DNA from 2 places in the Actinomadura monticuli genome. Region 1 is predicted to be linked to the other one. Evidence: riboswitches for the same ligand, from Rfam matches in the RefSeq annotation. Region 1 holds a riboswitch; the other holds the start of a gene.

The links. A riboswitch is a leader RNA that binds a small molecule or an ion and turns the genes downstream of it on or off. The one in region 1 is predicted to bind glycine.
Region 2: it holds a riboswitch for glycine, as region 1 does, so the genes downstream of both, gcvP (aminomethyl-transferring glycine dehydrogenase) here and gcvT (glycine cleavage system aminomethyltransferase GcvT) in region 1, are expected to answer to the same signal.

The regions. Positions count from the first base shown of each region.
Region 1 covers NZ_JAXCEI010000005.1:498,390-505,136, reverse strand. The annotation lists gene SM611_RS14250 (M50 family metallopeptidase) at 1-562, opposite strand, end outside; gene SM611_RS14245 (hypothetical protein) at 831-1,154, shown strand; glycine riboswitch at 1,205-1,300, shown strand; glycine riboswitch at 1,305-1,392, shown strand; gene gcvT (glycine cleavage system aminomethyltransferase GcvT) at 1,466-2,554, shown strand; gene gcvH (glycine cleavage system protein GcvH) at 2,668-3,057, shown strand; gene glyA (serine hydroxymethyltransferase) at 3,054-4,310, shown strand; gene SM611_RS14225 (L-serine ammonia-lyase) at 4,368-5,738, shown strand; gene SM611_RS14220 (helix-turn-helix transcriptional regulator) at 5,745-6,704, opposite strand.
Region 2 covers NZ_JAXCEI010000021.1:41,000-47,746, forward strand. The annotation lists gene gcvP (aminomethyl-transferring glycine dehydrogenase) at 1-2,719, opposite strand, end outside; glycine riboswitch at 2,779-2,890, opposite strand; glycine riboswitch at 2,891-2,985, opposite strand; gene SM611_RS32900 (lysylphosphatidylglycerol synthase transmembrane domain-containing protein) at 3,269-5,740, shown strand; gene SM611_RS32905 (MerR family transcriptional regulator) at 5,744-6,340, opposite strand; gene SM611_RS32910 (bifunctional nuclease family protein) at 6,683-6,747, opposite strand, start outside.

The DNA.
Region 1 (6,747 bases):
CGGCGGGCGTCGGCGCCGCGTTCGCCGGGCACTGCGTCGTCTGCGACTGGCTCGCGGGCACCATGCACGGGAGGACCTCGCCGATCACCGGCTGGGACTGCTTGGTCCCGATGCCCATCAGCAGGATCGCGAAGAACATCACCGAGAGCAGCAGGTTCATCGCGGGCCCGCCGAACATGATGAGCAGCTTCTGCCACCACTTCTTGGCGTAGAAGACGCGGTCCTCGTCGCCGGGGCGGATCTCCTCCAGCGCGGCGCCGCGCGCCGACTCGATGAGGCCCTGCCACGGCCCGGTGCTGACCTGCCGGACCTGACCGGGGGCGTCGCCCTTGCGCGGCGGCAGCATCCCGATCATCCGGATGTAGCCGCCGAGCGGGATCCACTTGACGCCGTACTCGGTCTCGCCCTTGCGCCGGGACCACATCGTCGGCCCGAAACCGACCATGAACTGGGTCGTCCGCACCTTGAACAGCTTGGCGAACGAGAAGTGGCCGAGCTCGTGGAGCGCGATGGACACCAGCAGGCCGAAGAACAGGATCAGCATTCCTGCCAGGTAGACCATCCCGCTTGCCCTTCACGTCGCGCCCCCGCGCTCACCGCGGGTGATCTCCGGTAACCAACCAAAGAGTACGTGATCCGCCCGCATTCGGTTGAAGCCCGCAAGGAATCCCCGCAGCGCCCGCGGGCCGCCCCGCTTTGAGGTGGGCTGCTAAGGCGCGGCGCGGGCATTCACCCGCCGTTGACTATCCGCGCGGCGGGCCACATGCGCATCATGGGCCGTTCTCACCCCGTCATTGGAGGTACTCACCTTGAAGCGCGGACTTGTAGCGATGCTGGCCTTGACGCTCGCGCTCGGCGGATGCGGCGGCTCCGATGACGGCGGCACGGACTCGGGCGGGTCGGCGCCCTCCTCGCCGGGGGCCTCGGCGCCGTCCGGCACCTCGACCGCGAAGGGGATCACCGGCACGCCGACGCCGCCCGCGGAGTCGAAGGTGACCAAGAAGTTCAACGACTGCATGACCGACCAGGGCGTGCGGCTGCCGAGCCCGAACCCGTCGACGACGCCCGCCAAGAAGGACCTGGAGAAGATGAAGGCGGCGCTGAAGACGTGCATGCGGAAGCTGCAGCCGCCGGCGTCCTCCAACCCCGGGTGACGGCGGGTGGTCGGCGGGCAGGGGCGCTGCTAGATTGGCGGTTCAGCCGTTGATCCCGTGCGGGAGAGTCCCACGCAGCCGGTGTGGGACGCCGAAGGAGCAACTCCTCCCCGGAACCTCTCAGGCCCACGGACCGCACGGACCAGGCGACCTCTGGAAAGCGGGGACCCGGGTCCCCCGCCGAAGGTGAAAGCCCGCCCGGCAGGCGGGTGAAGCTCTCAGGCGCAGATGACAGAGGGGGAGGCACCGAGACGCCCGGTGCGCGAGTGGGACGATGGACCACATGCGCCCGTGACGAAGGAGCCGAACCCATGTCCGCCGATCCGAAGACCACCCCGCTGCACGACGTCCACCGGGACCTCGGCGCGAACATCGTCGACTTCGCCGGGTACCTGATGCCGCTGCGCTACAAGAGCGAGACGGCCGAGCACGAGGCCGTCCGCACCGGCGCCGGGCTGTTCGACCTGTCGCACATGGGGGAGATCTTCCTCTCCGGGCCCGGCGCGGGCGCCGCGCTGGACTACGCGCTGGTCGGGAACCTGTCGCCGATGCCGGTCGGCAAGGCCCGCTACACCATGATCTGCGGGCAGGACGGCGGCGTCCTCGACGACCTGATCGTCTACCGGCTCGCTGACGAGACGTGGATGGTGGTCGCGAACGCCGCCAACGCGGCCGTCGTCCGGGACGCGCTGACCGAGCGGGCCGCCGGCTTCGAGGCGGCCGTCGACGACCGGTCGGACGCGTACGCGCTGATCGCCCTCCAGGGCCCGCGCTCGCAGGAGATCCTGGAAGGGTTCACCGACGCCCCGGTGGCCGGCCTCAAGTACTACGCGATCCTCGCCGGGCGGGTCGCGGGCGCCGACGCGCTGGTCGCCCGCACCGGGTACACCGGCGAGGACGGTTTCGAGCTGTTCGTGGACGCCTCCGACGCCGTCCCGCTGTGGCGGGCGCTCGCCGCGGTGGACGGGGTCGTCCCCGCGGGCCTCGCGGCGCGCGACTCGCTGCGCCTCGAAGCGGGCATGCCGCTGTACGGCAACGAGCTGACCGCCGAGACGACGCCGTTCGAGGCGGGCCTCGGCCGCGTCGTGAAGCTGGACAAGCCGGGTGACTTCGTGGGCAGGACGGCCCTGGCGGCGCAGGCGCAGACCCCGCCGGGCCGTAGGCTCGTGGGACTGGTCGCGCGCGGGCGTCGCGCGCCCCGGAAGGGGTACCAGGTCGTCACGTCCGGCGGCACGCCGTGCGGGGTCGTGACGAGCGGCGCCCCGTCGCCCACACTGGGCAGGCCGATCGCCCTGGCCTACCTCGACAGCGGCGTCGAGGAGACGGACCTGGCCGTGGACGTCCGCGGCCGGCACGAGCCGGTGGACGTGGTCGGACTGCCGTTCTACAAGCGGTCCTAAAGAGCCCTAAGAGAAGGTTGTCCGGGGGTGTGGGGGTCGGCCCCCACCATCAATGAGAAGTTGTCGGGGGTGTGGGGGTCGGCCCGGCCCCCGCCATGACAGGAGAGAGAATCGTGAGCGTTCCGGAGCAGCTCCGCTACAGCGAAGAGCACGAGTGGGTGTCCGGCCTCGGCGGTGAGGACGGCATCGTCACCGTCGGCATCACCGCGCACGCCGCCGACGCGCTCGGCGAGATCGTCTACCTCGAGCTGCAGCCCTCGGAGGGCGACGCCGTCGAGGCGGGCGAGCCCTGCGGGGAGGTCGAGTCCACCAAGTCCGTCAGCGACCTCTACTCCCCCGTGAGCGGCGAGATCACCGCGATCAACGCCGCCGTGGTGGACGAGCCGAAGGTCATCAACGACGACCCGTACGGGGAGGGCTGGATCTTCAAGGTGCGGATCTCCGACGAGCCGGGCGACCTGCTCGACTCGGCGGCCTACGCGAAGCTGATCGAGGAAGCATGAGCCTCTACGACTCCCTCGCGACGGCCGATCCGGAGGTCGCCGAGGCCGTCGCCGCGGAGCTGCGCCGCCAGCAGACCACGCTGGAGATGATCGCGTCGGAGAACTTCGCGCCCGTCTCGGTGCTGGAGGCGCAGGGCTCCGTCCTGACCAACAAGTACGCCGAGGGCTACCCCGGCAAGCGCTACTACGGCGGCTGCGAGTACGTCGACGTCACCGAGCAGCTCGCCATCGACCGGGCCAAGTCGCTGTTCGGCGCCGAGCACGCGAACGTCCAGCCGCACAGCGGCGCGCAGGCCAACACGGCGGTGTACTTCGCGCTGCTGCAGCCCGGCGACACGATCCTCGGGCTCGACCTCGCGCACGGCGGCCACCTCACCCACGGGATGCGGCTGAACTACTCGGGCAAGACGCTGAACGTGGTGCCGTACCACGTCCGCGCCGAGGACGGCCTGGTCGACATGGACGAGGTGGCCGCGCTCGCGGCCGAGCACCGGCCCAAGATGATCGTGGCGGGCTGGTCGGCGTACCCGCGGCAGCTCGACTTCCCGGCGTTCCGCGAGATCGCCGACTCGGTCGGGGCGCTGCTCATGGTCGACATGGCGCACTTCGCCGGGCTCGTCGCGGCGGGGCTGCACCCGTCGCCCGTCCCGCACGCCGACATCGTCACGACGACCACGCACAAGACGCTCGGCGGCCCGCGCGGCGGCCTGATCCTCGCCCGCGAGGAGTACGGCAAGAAGATCAACTCGGCGGTGTTCCCCGGCATGCAGGGCGGGCCGCTGGAGCATGTGATCGCCGCCAAGGCCGTCGCCCTCAAGATCGCCGCGTCGGAGGAGTTCAGGGCCCGGCAGGCGGCCACCGTCGAGGGCGCGAAGCTGCTCGCCGAGCGCCTCCTCGCCGAGGACTGCGCCAAGGCCGGCGTGAAGGTCCTCACCGGCGGGACGGACGTCCACCTCGTCCTGGTCGACCTCGTCGACTCCGAGCTCACCGGACGCGACGCCGAGGACCGCCTGCACGACATCGGCATCACGGTGAACCGCAACGCGGTGCCGAACGACCCGCGCCCGCCGATGGTGACGTCCGGCCTGCGGATCGGCACCCCGGCCCTCGCCACCCGCGGCTTCACCGCCGCGGACTTCGCCGAGGTCGCCGACATCATCGCGCTGGCCTTGCAGCCGTCCTCCGCGGACCTGGGGTTGGCGGCCCGGGTGCAGGCGCTCGCCGACGAGCACCCCCTGTATCCGAACCTTTGACGTCTCCGCGCCCCCTCCCCCCGTCCGGGGAGGGGGCGCAGCTACAACGAGGTAGCGATGGCCATCAGCGTTTTCGACCTGTTCAAGATCGGCATCGGCCCGTCCTCGTCCCACACCGGGGGCCCGATGGCGGCGGCGCACCGCTTCGCGCGGGGCCTGGAACGCGACGGCCTCCTGGAGAAGACGGCTTCGGTCCGGGTCGTCCTCTACGGTTCGCTCGGCCTCACCGGCAAGGGGCACGGCAGCGACAAGGCCGTCATCCTCGGCCTGGAAGGCGACAAGCCCGAACTGGTCGACGTGGACCGGGTGGACGAACGGCTGGCGTCCATTCGCGGACGCGGGGCCCTGCGGCTCTTCAACGACCACGACATTCCCTTCGTGGTCAACGAGCACCTGCACTTCGAGCGCAAGGAGTCGCTGCCCGGCCATCCCAACGGCATGCGCTTCACCGCCTACGGCGACCCGGGCGAGGAACTGCGCTCGAAGGTCTACTACTCGGTCGGCGGCGGCTTCGTCCTGGACGAGAACGCCGCCGGCGCCGACCGCATCAAGCCGGACGACACCGTCCTCCCCCACCCGTTCGACACGGCCGAGGCGCTCCTCGACCGGTGCCGCGAGACGGGCCTGTCCATCTCCGCGCTGATGCTGGAGAACGAGGAGGCGTTCGGCCGCGGCGCCGGCGAGATCCGCGCGGGCCTGCTCGCGCTCTGGGAGGTGATGCGGGCCTCGGTGACCCGGGGCTGCGCCCGCGAGGGCCTCCTGCCCGGCGGCCTGAAGGTCCGCCGCCGCGCCCCTCAGCTCCACCGGCAGCTCTCGTCCGAGAAGACCTCCGACCCCCTCCACGCCATGGACTGGGTCACCCTCTTCGCGCTGGCCGTCAACGAGGAGAACGCCGCCGGCGGGCGCATCGTCACCGCGCCCACCAACGGCGCCGCCGGGATCGTCCCGGCCGTCCTGCACTACTACGACCGCTTCCTGCCCAGCGACGACGACGGGATCGTCCGGTTCCTGCTGACCGCCGGGGCGATCGGCGTCCTGTTCAAGCAGAACGCCTCCATCTCCGGCGCCGAGGTCGGCTGCCAGGGCGAGGTCGGCTCCGCCTGCTCCATGGCGGCCGCCGGCCTCACCGAGATCCTGGGCGGCACCCCGGAGCAGGTCGAGAACGCCGCCGAGATCGGCATCGAGCACAACCTGGGCCTCACCTGCGACCCGGTCGGCGGCCTGGTCCAGGTGCCGTGCATCGAGCGCAACGCCGTCGGCGCGATCAAGGCCATCAGCGCCGCCCGCATCTCCCTGCGCGGCGACGGCCGCCACTTCGTCACCCTCGACAAGGCCATCAGGACCATGCGCGACACCGGCCGCGACATGCTCGACAAGTACAAGGAGACCTCGCGCGGCGGCCTCGCCGTGAACGTCATCGAATGCTGACGCCCGTCAGAGGGTTTCGGACATCCGCGCGAGGCGGCGGGCGAGGCGGGCGGCGGCCTCGCGCAGTTCGGGAGGGTCGAGGATCTCCGCGTCGAAGCCGAGGCGGGACACGTGGACGGCGAGCCAGTCCAGGTCGTCGCCGCCGGTGACGAGCAGGCACCACCCGCCGCCGTCGTCCTCGACGCGTCCCACCTGGGGCGGCACCAGCTCGCGGACCTGGCCGGGGTCGGCGCGGAGCCGCACGCGGGCCAGGTGCCGGTACGGCGCCCCGGTCACGGCCCGCTGCACGTAGGCGACCGGGTCCGGATGCTCCCTCGGCCGGAAATGCCAGGTGGTCGCCTCGGTCCCGCGCATCCGGTCCAGCCGGAAGGTGCGCCAGTCGCCGCGGTCGACGTCCCAGGCCATCAGGTACCAGCGGCGGGCGGTGGCGACCATCCGCACCGGCTCGACCAGGCGCTCGCGCTCGGCGCCGCCGCGTCCGGCGTACCGGAACCGCACACGGACGGCGTCCCGGCAGGCCCGCGCGAGCGTCACCAGCACCTCCGCGTCGACCTCCACGCCGGGGCCGACGAGGGTGTCGGTCGCGCCGTGCACGGCCCGCACCTCCTCGCGCAGCCGGGGCGGCATGACCTGGTCGAGCTTGGCGAGCGCCCGCAGCGCCGCCTCGCCCGCGCCGGTGACCGTGCCACCGGACGCCATCCGCAGCGACACCGCCGTCGCGATCGCCTCCTCGTCGTCCAGGAGCAGTGGCGGCAGCCGGGTGCCGGCGCCGAGCCGGTAGCCGCCGCCGACGCCCGCCGCCGCGTGGACGGGGTAGCCGAGCGCGCGCAGGCGCTCGACGTCGCGGCGCACCGAGCGGTCGGTGACGGCCAGTTCGGCGGCGAGTTCGGCGGCCGTCCAGGACGACCGGCGCTGCAGCAGTGCCAGGAGCCGCAGCACCCGCTCGGTCGTCCCCTCGACGGTCATGGCGTTCATCGTCGCACGGAACGCGGAACGTATCTGTCCGCTA
Region 2 (6,747 bases), on a different contig from region 1:
AGTCGTCGGAGACCATGCTCGCGGCCGTGTGCGGGGCGTTCTTCAGCGGGTTGTCCTCGCGGTCGTAGCCGCCGTCGGCGACGCGCTGGATCTCCCGGCGGATCTCGATCATCGCGTCGCAGAAGCGGTCCAGCTCGGCCAGGTCCTCGGACTCGGTCGGCTCGATCATCAGGGTCCCGGCCACCGGGAAGGACAGGGTCGGGGCGTGGAAGCCGTAGTCGATGAGGCGCTTGGCGACGTCCTCCGCGGTGATCCCCGTCTCCTTGGTGATCTTGCGGAGGTCGGCGATGCACTCGTGCGCGACCAGGCCGTTCCGGCCGGTGTAGAGGATCGGGTAGTGCGGGCCGAGCCGGGCGGCGAGGTAGTTCGCGCCGATGATCGCGCTCTCGGTGGCGGCGCGCAGGCCGTCCGGTCCCATCATCGCGATGTAGGCCCAGGAGATCGGCAGGATGCCCGCCGAGCCCCACGGGGCGGCGGAGATCGGGCCGACGCCGGTGTCCGGGCCCGCCTCGGCGCGCAGCGGGTGGTTGGGCAGGAACGGGGCGAGGTGCTCGCGGACGCCGATCGGGCCGACGCCGGGGCCGCCGCCGCCGTGCGGGATGCAGAACGTCTTGTGCAGGTTGAGGTGCGAGACGTCCGAGCCGAACTCGCCCGGGCGGGCCAGGCCGACGAGGGCGTTGAGGTTGGCGCCGTCCACGTAGACCTGGCCGCCCGCGTCGTGCACGGCCGCGCACACGTCGGTGATCGTCTCCTCGAAGACGCCGTGCGTCGACGGGTAGGTCACCATGATCGCGGCGAGCCGGTCGCCGTGCTTCGCGATCTTCGCGTGCAGGTCGTCCAGGGCGACGTTGCCGCCCTCGTCGCACTTCACGACGACGACCCGCATCCCCGCCATGACGGCGCTGGCGGCGTTCGTGCCGTGCGCGGAGGAGGGGATCAGGCAGACGTCGCGGTGCGCCTCGCCGCGGGAGGCGTGGTAGCCGCGGATGGCGAGCAGGCCGGCCAGCTCGCCCTGCGAGCCCGCGTTCGGCTGGACGGAGACCTTCGCGTACCCGGTGATCTCGGCGAGCGCGGCCTCCAGCTCGCCGATCAGCTCGACGTACCCGGCGGCCTGGTCGACCGGGGCGAACGGGTGCAGGTCCGCGAACTGCGGCCAGGTGACCGGCTCCATCTCGGCGGTGGCGTTCAGCTTCATCGTGCAGGAGCCGAGCGGGATCATGGAGCGGTCGAGCGCGATGTCCTTGTCCTGGAGGCGGCGCAGGTAGCGCAGCATCGCGGTCTCCGAGCGGTGCGCGTGGAAGACCGGGTGGGTCAGGTAGGGGCTCTCGCGGCGCAGCGCGTCCGGGATCGCCTCCTCGGCGCCGTCGGCGGCCGCCGCGCCGAACGCCGCGAGGACGGCGGCGACGTGCCCGGGCAGCGTGGTCTCGTCGCAGGCGATCCCGACCCGGTCGGGGCCGTCCGGGCGCAGGTTGATCCCGCGCTCGCGGGCGGCGGCGACGACCTCGGCGGCGCGGCCGGGCACACGGGCGAGGACGGTGTCGAAGAACGAGCCGTGCACGACCTCGACGCCGGCGGCGCGCAGCCCCGCGGCGATCTCGGCGGCGCGGCGGTGCGCGCGCTGCGCGATCGCGGCCAGGCCCTCGGGGCCGTGGTAGACCGCGTACATGCTCGCCATCACGGCGAGGAGCACCTGGGCCGTGCAGATGTTGCTGGTGGCCTTCTCGCGGCGGATGTGCTGCTCGCGGGTCTGCAGCGCCAGCCGGTAGGCGGTGGCGCCGTCCGCGTCGACGGACACGCCGACGAGGCGCCCGGGAAGCTGCCGCTGGATGCCCTCGCCGACCGCCATGTAGCCGGCGTGCGGGCCGCCGAACCCGTAGGGGACGCCGAACCGCTGCGCGGACCCGACGGCGATGTCGGCGCCGGACTCGCCCGGCGGGCGCAGCAGCGTCAGCGCGAGCAGGTCGGCGGCCACGACCGCCTTGGCGCCGCGCTCGTGCGCCTGCGCGATGACCGGCTCCAGGTCGCGGACGGCCCCGGACGCGCCCGGGTACTGCAGCAGCACGCCGAAGAAGTCGCCGTCCGGCAGTCCGGCGGACAGGTCGGCGGTGACCACCTCGATGCCGAGCGGGATCGCGCGGGTCCGGACGACCTCGATCGTCTGCGGGAGGGCGTCGGCGTCGACCAGGAACGTGCCCGGCTCCTTGCGCTTGGACACGCGGTGGGCGAGGGCCATCGCCTCGGCGGCGGCGGTCCCCTCGTCCAGCATGGACGCGTTGGCGACGGGCAGCCCCGTCAGGTCGGCGACCACCGTCTGGAAGTTGAGCAGGGCCTCCAGGCGGCCCTGCGAGATCTCCGGCTGGTAGGGCGTGTAGGCGGTGTACCAGCCGGGGTTCTCCAGGACGTTCCGCAGGATCACGCCCGGCGTGACCGTCCCGTGGTAGCCGAGCCCGATCATGGACGTCAGCACGGTGTTGCGGGACGCCAGTTCGCGGAGCCGGTCCAGCGCGGCGGTCTCGCTCAGCGCGGGCGGCAGGTCCAGGGAGCGGGCCGTGCGGATCGCGGCGGGGACCGCGGCGTCGACCAGCGCCTCCGCGCCGGAGTAGCCGATGGCGGCCAGCATCCGGGCCTGGTCGTCCGGGCCCGGGCCGATGTGCCGGTCGGCGAACGCGGAGCGCGGATGCTGCGGCGCGGCCACGGGGGCGAAGAACTGGGCGGTCATGGAGAGCCTCCTGGCAGCTGCGGTCGCTCAGGTCCGCCGCCGGCACGGGCCGGCGGCGCGTCTCCCCCTCTGTCATCGGCACCTGAGAGCTTCACCCGCGCGGCGGGGTTTCCCCTTCGGTGAGCCGCCGCCCCCCGAGTGCGGGGACCGGCGCCTGCTTTCCAGAGGTGCCTCGCCCGAGCGGTCCTTTTGCCTGAGAGGTTCCGGGGAGGTTGCCCCTTCGGCGTCCCACGCTGGCGGCGTGGGATCTCTCCCGCCCAGGGTCGACGGCATGTCCTGGACGAAACCCTACCCAATGACCCGCCCGGTCGATCGTCCCGGCCCCCGCCGCCGGGAGCGGACACGGGGGCGTCCTTCCGGCGCCGGAACCGTACCGGCCGGTACGATGTGCTCACTCACCTGGGACAAGACGGACCTCGGGCCATGGGGGCGGAGATGGGGCTGCGAGGTGCGCGCGCGACGGGCCGGATGCCGGGACGGCACTCGACGGCGCGCGACCGGTTCTGGGACGCTGATCACGATGACGGATGGCCGGGGCGGCGGTACCGCGTGACACGGACCCACGACGGCGCGGCGCGCCCGCGGCACGGCGCCACCGCCGCCGGGGTGCCCGTCGACGAGCCCGCCCAGCCGGACCGGATCCGCCGGCCGTCCGACGCGATCAGGTTCGCGGCGTCGCTGGTGGGGCTGGCCGCGGTGATGCTGCTGGTGTCGATCGCGCAGCAGACCACGCACGGGCTGCAGACCGACATCGTGCAGGGCACCGCGCACGCGCCCCGGCTGCTGCTGACGCTGGCGACGCTCGTGTCGAGCTTCGGGGTGCTGGCGGTGCCGATCGCGTTCGCCGTCGAGCGGCTGTTCCACAAGGACGGCACCCGGGTCGCGATCGCGCTGCTGGCCGCCGTGATCGCGTTCGGCGTCACGGTGGGGCTGGACGACCTGGTGGTGCGGGCGGCGCCCGGCGGCGTCCTGGACTCGCTGATCTGGGGCGGCACCGAGACGGCGCCCGTGCACACCGACATCGCCCCGGTGATCGCGTTCGTCAGCGCGGTCGGGATGGCGGGGCGCTCCCGCTGGCAGGCCGCGACCTGGACCATGATCGGGCTGGCGGCGCTGACCGGGCTCACCGCGTCCTACGCCTCGGTCGCCGCGCTCGCGGCCACCTACTTCCTCGGCCGCGCCATCGGCCACGGCACCCTGTACGCCGTCGGGACGCCGAACCCGCGGCCGACGGGGGCGGCGGTCGTCGCGGCCCTGGAGCGGCTCGGGCCGCGGCCCGTGCGGGGCGCGCGGCTGGACGACCCCGCCGACGACGCCGAGGCCGGCCGCCGCTACGGCGTCGTCCTCGCCGGGCGTCCCGCGGGCGGCCGGGTCCCCGCCGGGCGGGGCGCGCACGGCGACTGGGACCTGGAGATCCGCGTCCTGGACCGCGACCAGCAGACCGCCGGGCTCCTCTACCGGATCTGGCGGCTGCTGCGGCTGCGCGCCACCACGACCGGGCGGACGCTGCGGTCGCTGCGCCGGTCCCTGGAGCAGGAGTCGCTGATGGCGTACGCGGTGGACGCGGCGGGCGTCCGGACGCCGCGGCTCACCGGAACCTGCGAGGTCGGCACGGAGGCGGCGCTGCTGGCCTACGAGCACGTGCCGGGGCGGCGGCTCGGCGACGTGCCCGCCGCGGAGATCACCGACGAGCTGCTGACCGACGTGTGGCGGCAGTTCCGGGCGATGCAGGGCGGCCGGCTCGCGCACCGCCGGCTGCAGGAGGACGCGCTGCTGATCGGCGAGGACGGCCTCCCCTACGTCACCGACCTGCACGCCGGGGAGACCGCGGCGGGCGACCTGGCGCTGCGCCTCGACCTCGCGCAGCTCCTCACCACGCTGGCGCTGCGGACCGGGCCCGAGCGGGCGGTGCGGACCGCCGCGTCCGTGCTGGGCGAGGAGGCGCTGGGCGGCGCGGTGCCGCTGCTGCAGCGGGTGGCGCTGTCCCGGGCGACGCGGCAGGCGCTGCGGCGCGACCGGGACCTGCTGACCCGCATCCGGGAGCAGATCGTCCAGCTGAAGCCGGAGACCGAGGCGGCGCCGGCCAGGCTGGAGCGCTTCCGCCCCCGGACGATCTTCAGCGTGGTGGCGCTGTCGGTCGCCGCGTACATCGTCATCCCGCAGGTGACCAGCCTGGACGTCGGCTACCTGGCGGCCACGGCGAGCTGGCACTGGGTCGTCGCCGCCCTCGGCGCGGCGGCGCTGACCTACGTCGCGGCCGCGCTCATGCTGATGGGGTTCGTCCCGGAGCGGCTGCCGCTGCGGCGGACGGTCCTGGTGCAGGTCGCCGCGTCGTTCGTGAAGCTGGTGGCGCCTGCGGCGGTCGGCGGCGTCGCCGTCAACACCCGCTACCTGCAGCGCTCGGGGGTGCGGCCCACCCTGGCGGTGGCGAGCGTCGGCGCGTCGCAGCTGGTCGGGATGGTCACGCACATCCTGCTGCTGGTGCTGTTCGGGTTCCTCACCGGCTCCACGGCGAAGGCGACGCAGGACCTGGCGCCGTCCCGCACCATCGTCATCGCGGTGCTCGCGCTCGGGCTGGTGGCCGGTCTGGCGCTGACGGTCCCCCGCGTCCGGCGTGTCGTCGCCTCGCGCCTGAAGAGCATGTTCTCCGGCGTGGTGCCCCGCCTGGTGGACGTCCTCCAGTCGCCGAAGAAGCTGTGCACAGGCATGGGCGGCACGCTGCTGCTGACGCTGGCGTTCGTCCTGTGCCTGGACGCGTCGATCCGCGCGTTCGGCGGCTCGCTGCCGTGGACGACGGTGGTGCTCGTGTTCCTCACGGCGAACGCGGTGGGGTCGGCGGCGCCCACCCCGGGCGGTCTCGGCGCGGTCGAGGGAGCGCTGACGCTCGCGCTGACGATCTCGGGCCTGTCCGCGGAGACGGCGACGTCCGCGGTGCTGCTCTACCGGCTCTTCACCCTGTGGCTGCCGGTGCTGCCGGGCTGGGGGGCGTTCGCCTTCCTCCAGCGTAAGGAGGCGCTCTGAGCGTCAGCCGGTGCGGCGCGCCCGCCGCCGGTTGGCGAGTTCATCGCGGGGGTGTTCGGGAGGGTCCGTGGCCGCCCGCTCGCCGGGGAGCTCCGCGAGGCTGCCCTCCACCTCCTGCCACACCCGCCCGAGCGCTATGCCGAACACGCCCTGCCCGCCCTGGAGGAGATCGACGACCTCGTCGGCCGACGTGCACTCGTACACGCTGACGCCGTCGCTCATCAGCGTGATCTGGGCGAGGTCCTGCACCCCGCGATCGCGCAGATGCGTCACGGCCGTCCGGATCTGCTGCAGCGACACGCCCGTGTCCAGCAGCCGCTTCACGACCTTCAGCACCAGGATGTCGCGGAAGCTGTACAACCGCTGGCTGCCCGATCCGTGCGCCGGGCGGACGCTCGGCTCGACCAGCTTCGTCCGGGCCCAGTAGTCGAGCTGCCGGTAGGTGATCCCCGCCGCGGCGCACGCCGTCGGGCCGCGGTAACCGACATCCTCCGGCGGCGCGGACACCTGCGTGTCGAAGAGCAGGCCCTGCTCTCCGGCACGGCGGGACGCCACGTGCCTGTCGGGGGTCGCCTTGCCCTCGCCGCTGCTCACCGCCACGCGGACCTCCGGCTTCTATCACCCCGCGGCGCTTCGTCAAGGGGGTTTGACGAATTACACCACGGGTGTTCCACCAGCACGGTAGGTGCCGGTCAGGGTGTGGTCAACGTTCACCGTCGGCGCGTCGCATGCCCGGATGAACCGGCTTCACGTGGGCAAACTGCGCACCTCCGCCACCCACCCACTCCTACCCCGATGCTCCCCCGCCAAAAACCACCAGGTCCAGGACATGCGGCATTTATTACAACCCCTCGCCCGAACGCGGCGGCAGGGGCCGCGGGAGCCCGCTCCGCCCGCGGGCGCGCCTTCGCCGCCGGACGCCGCCGGACGCCGCCCGTGCCGTCAGCCGGCGCGGCCGAAGTCCTCGGGGGAGATCGTGTCGAGGAACTCGCGGAACTTCTCGACCT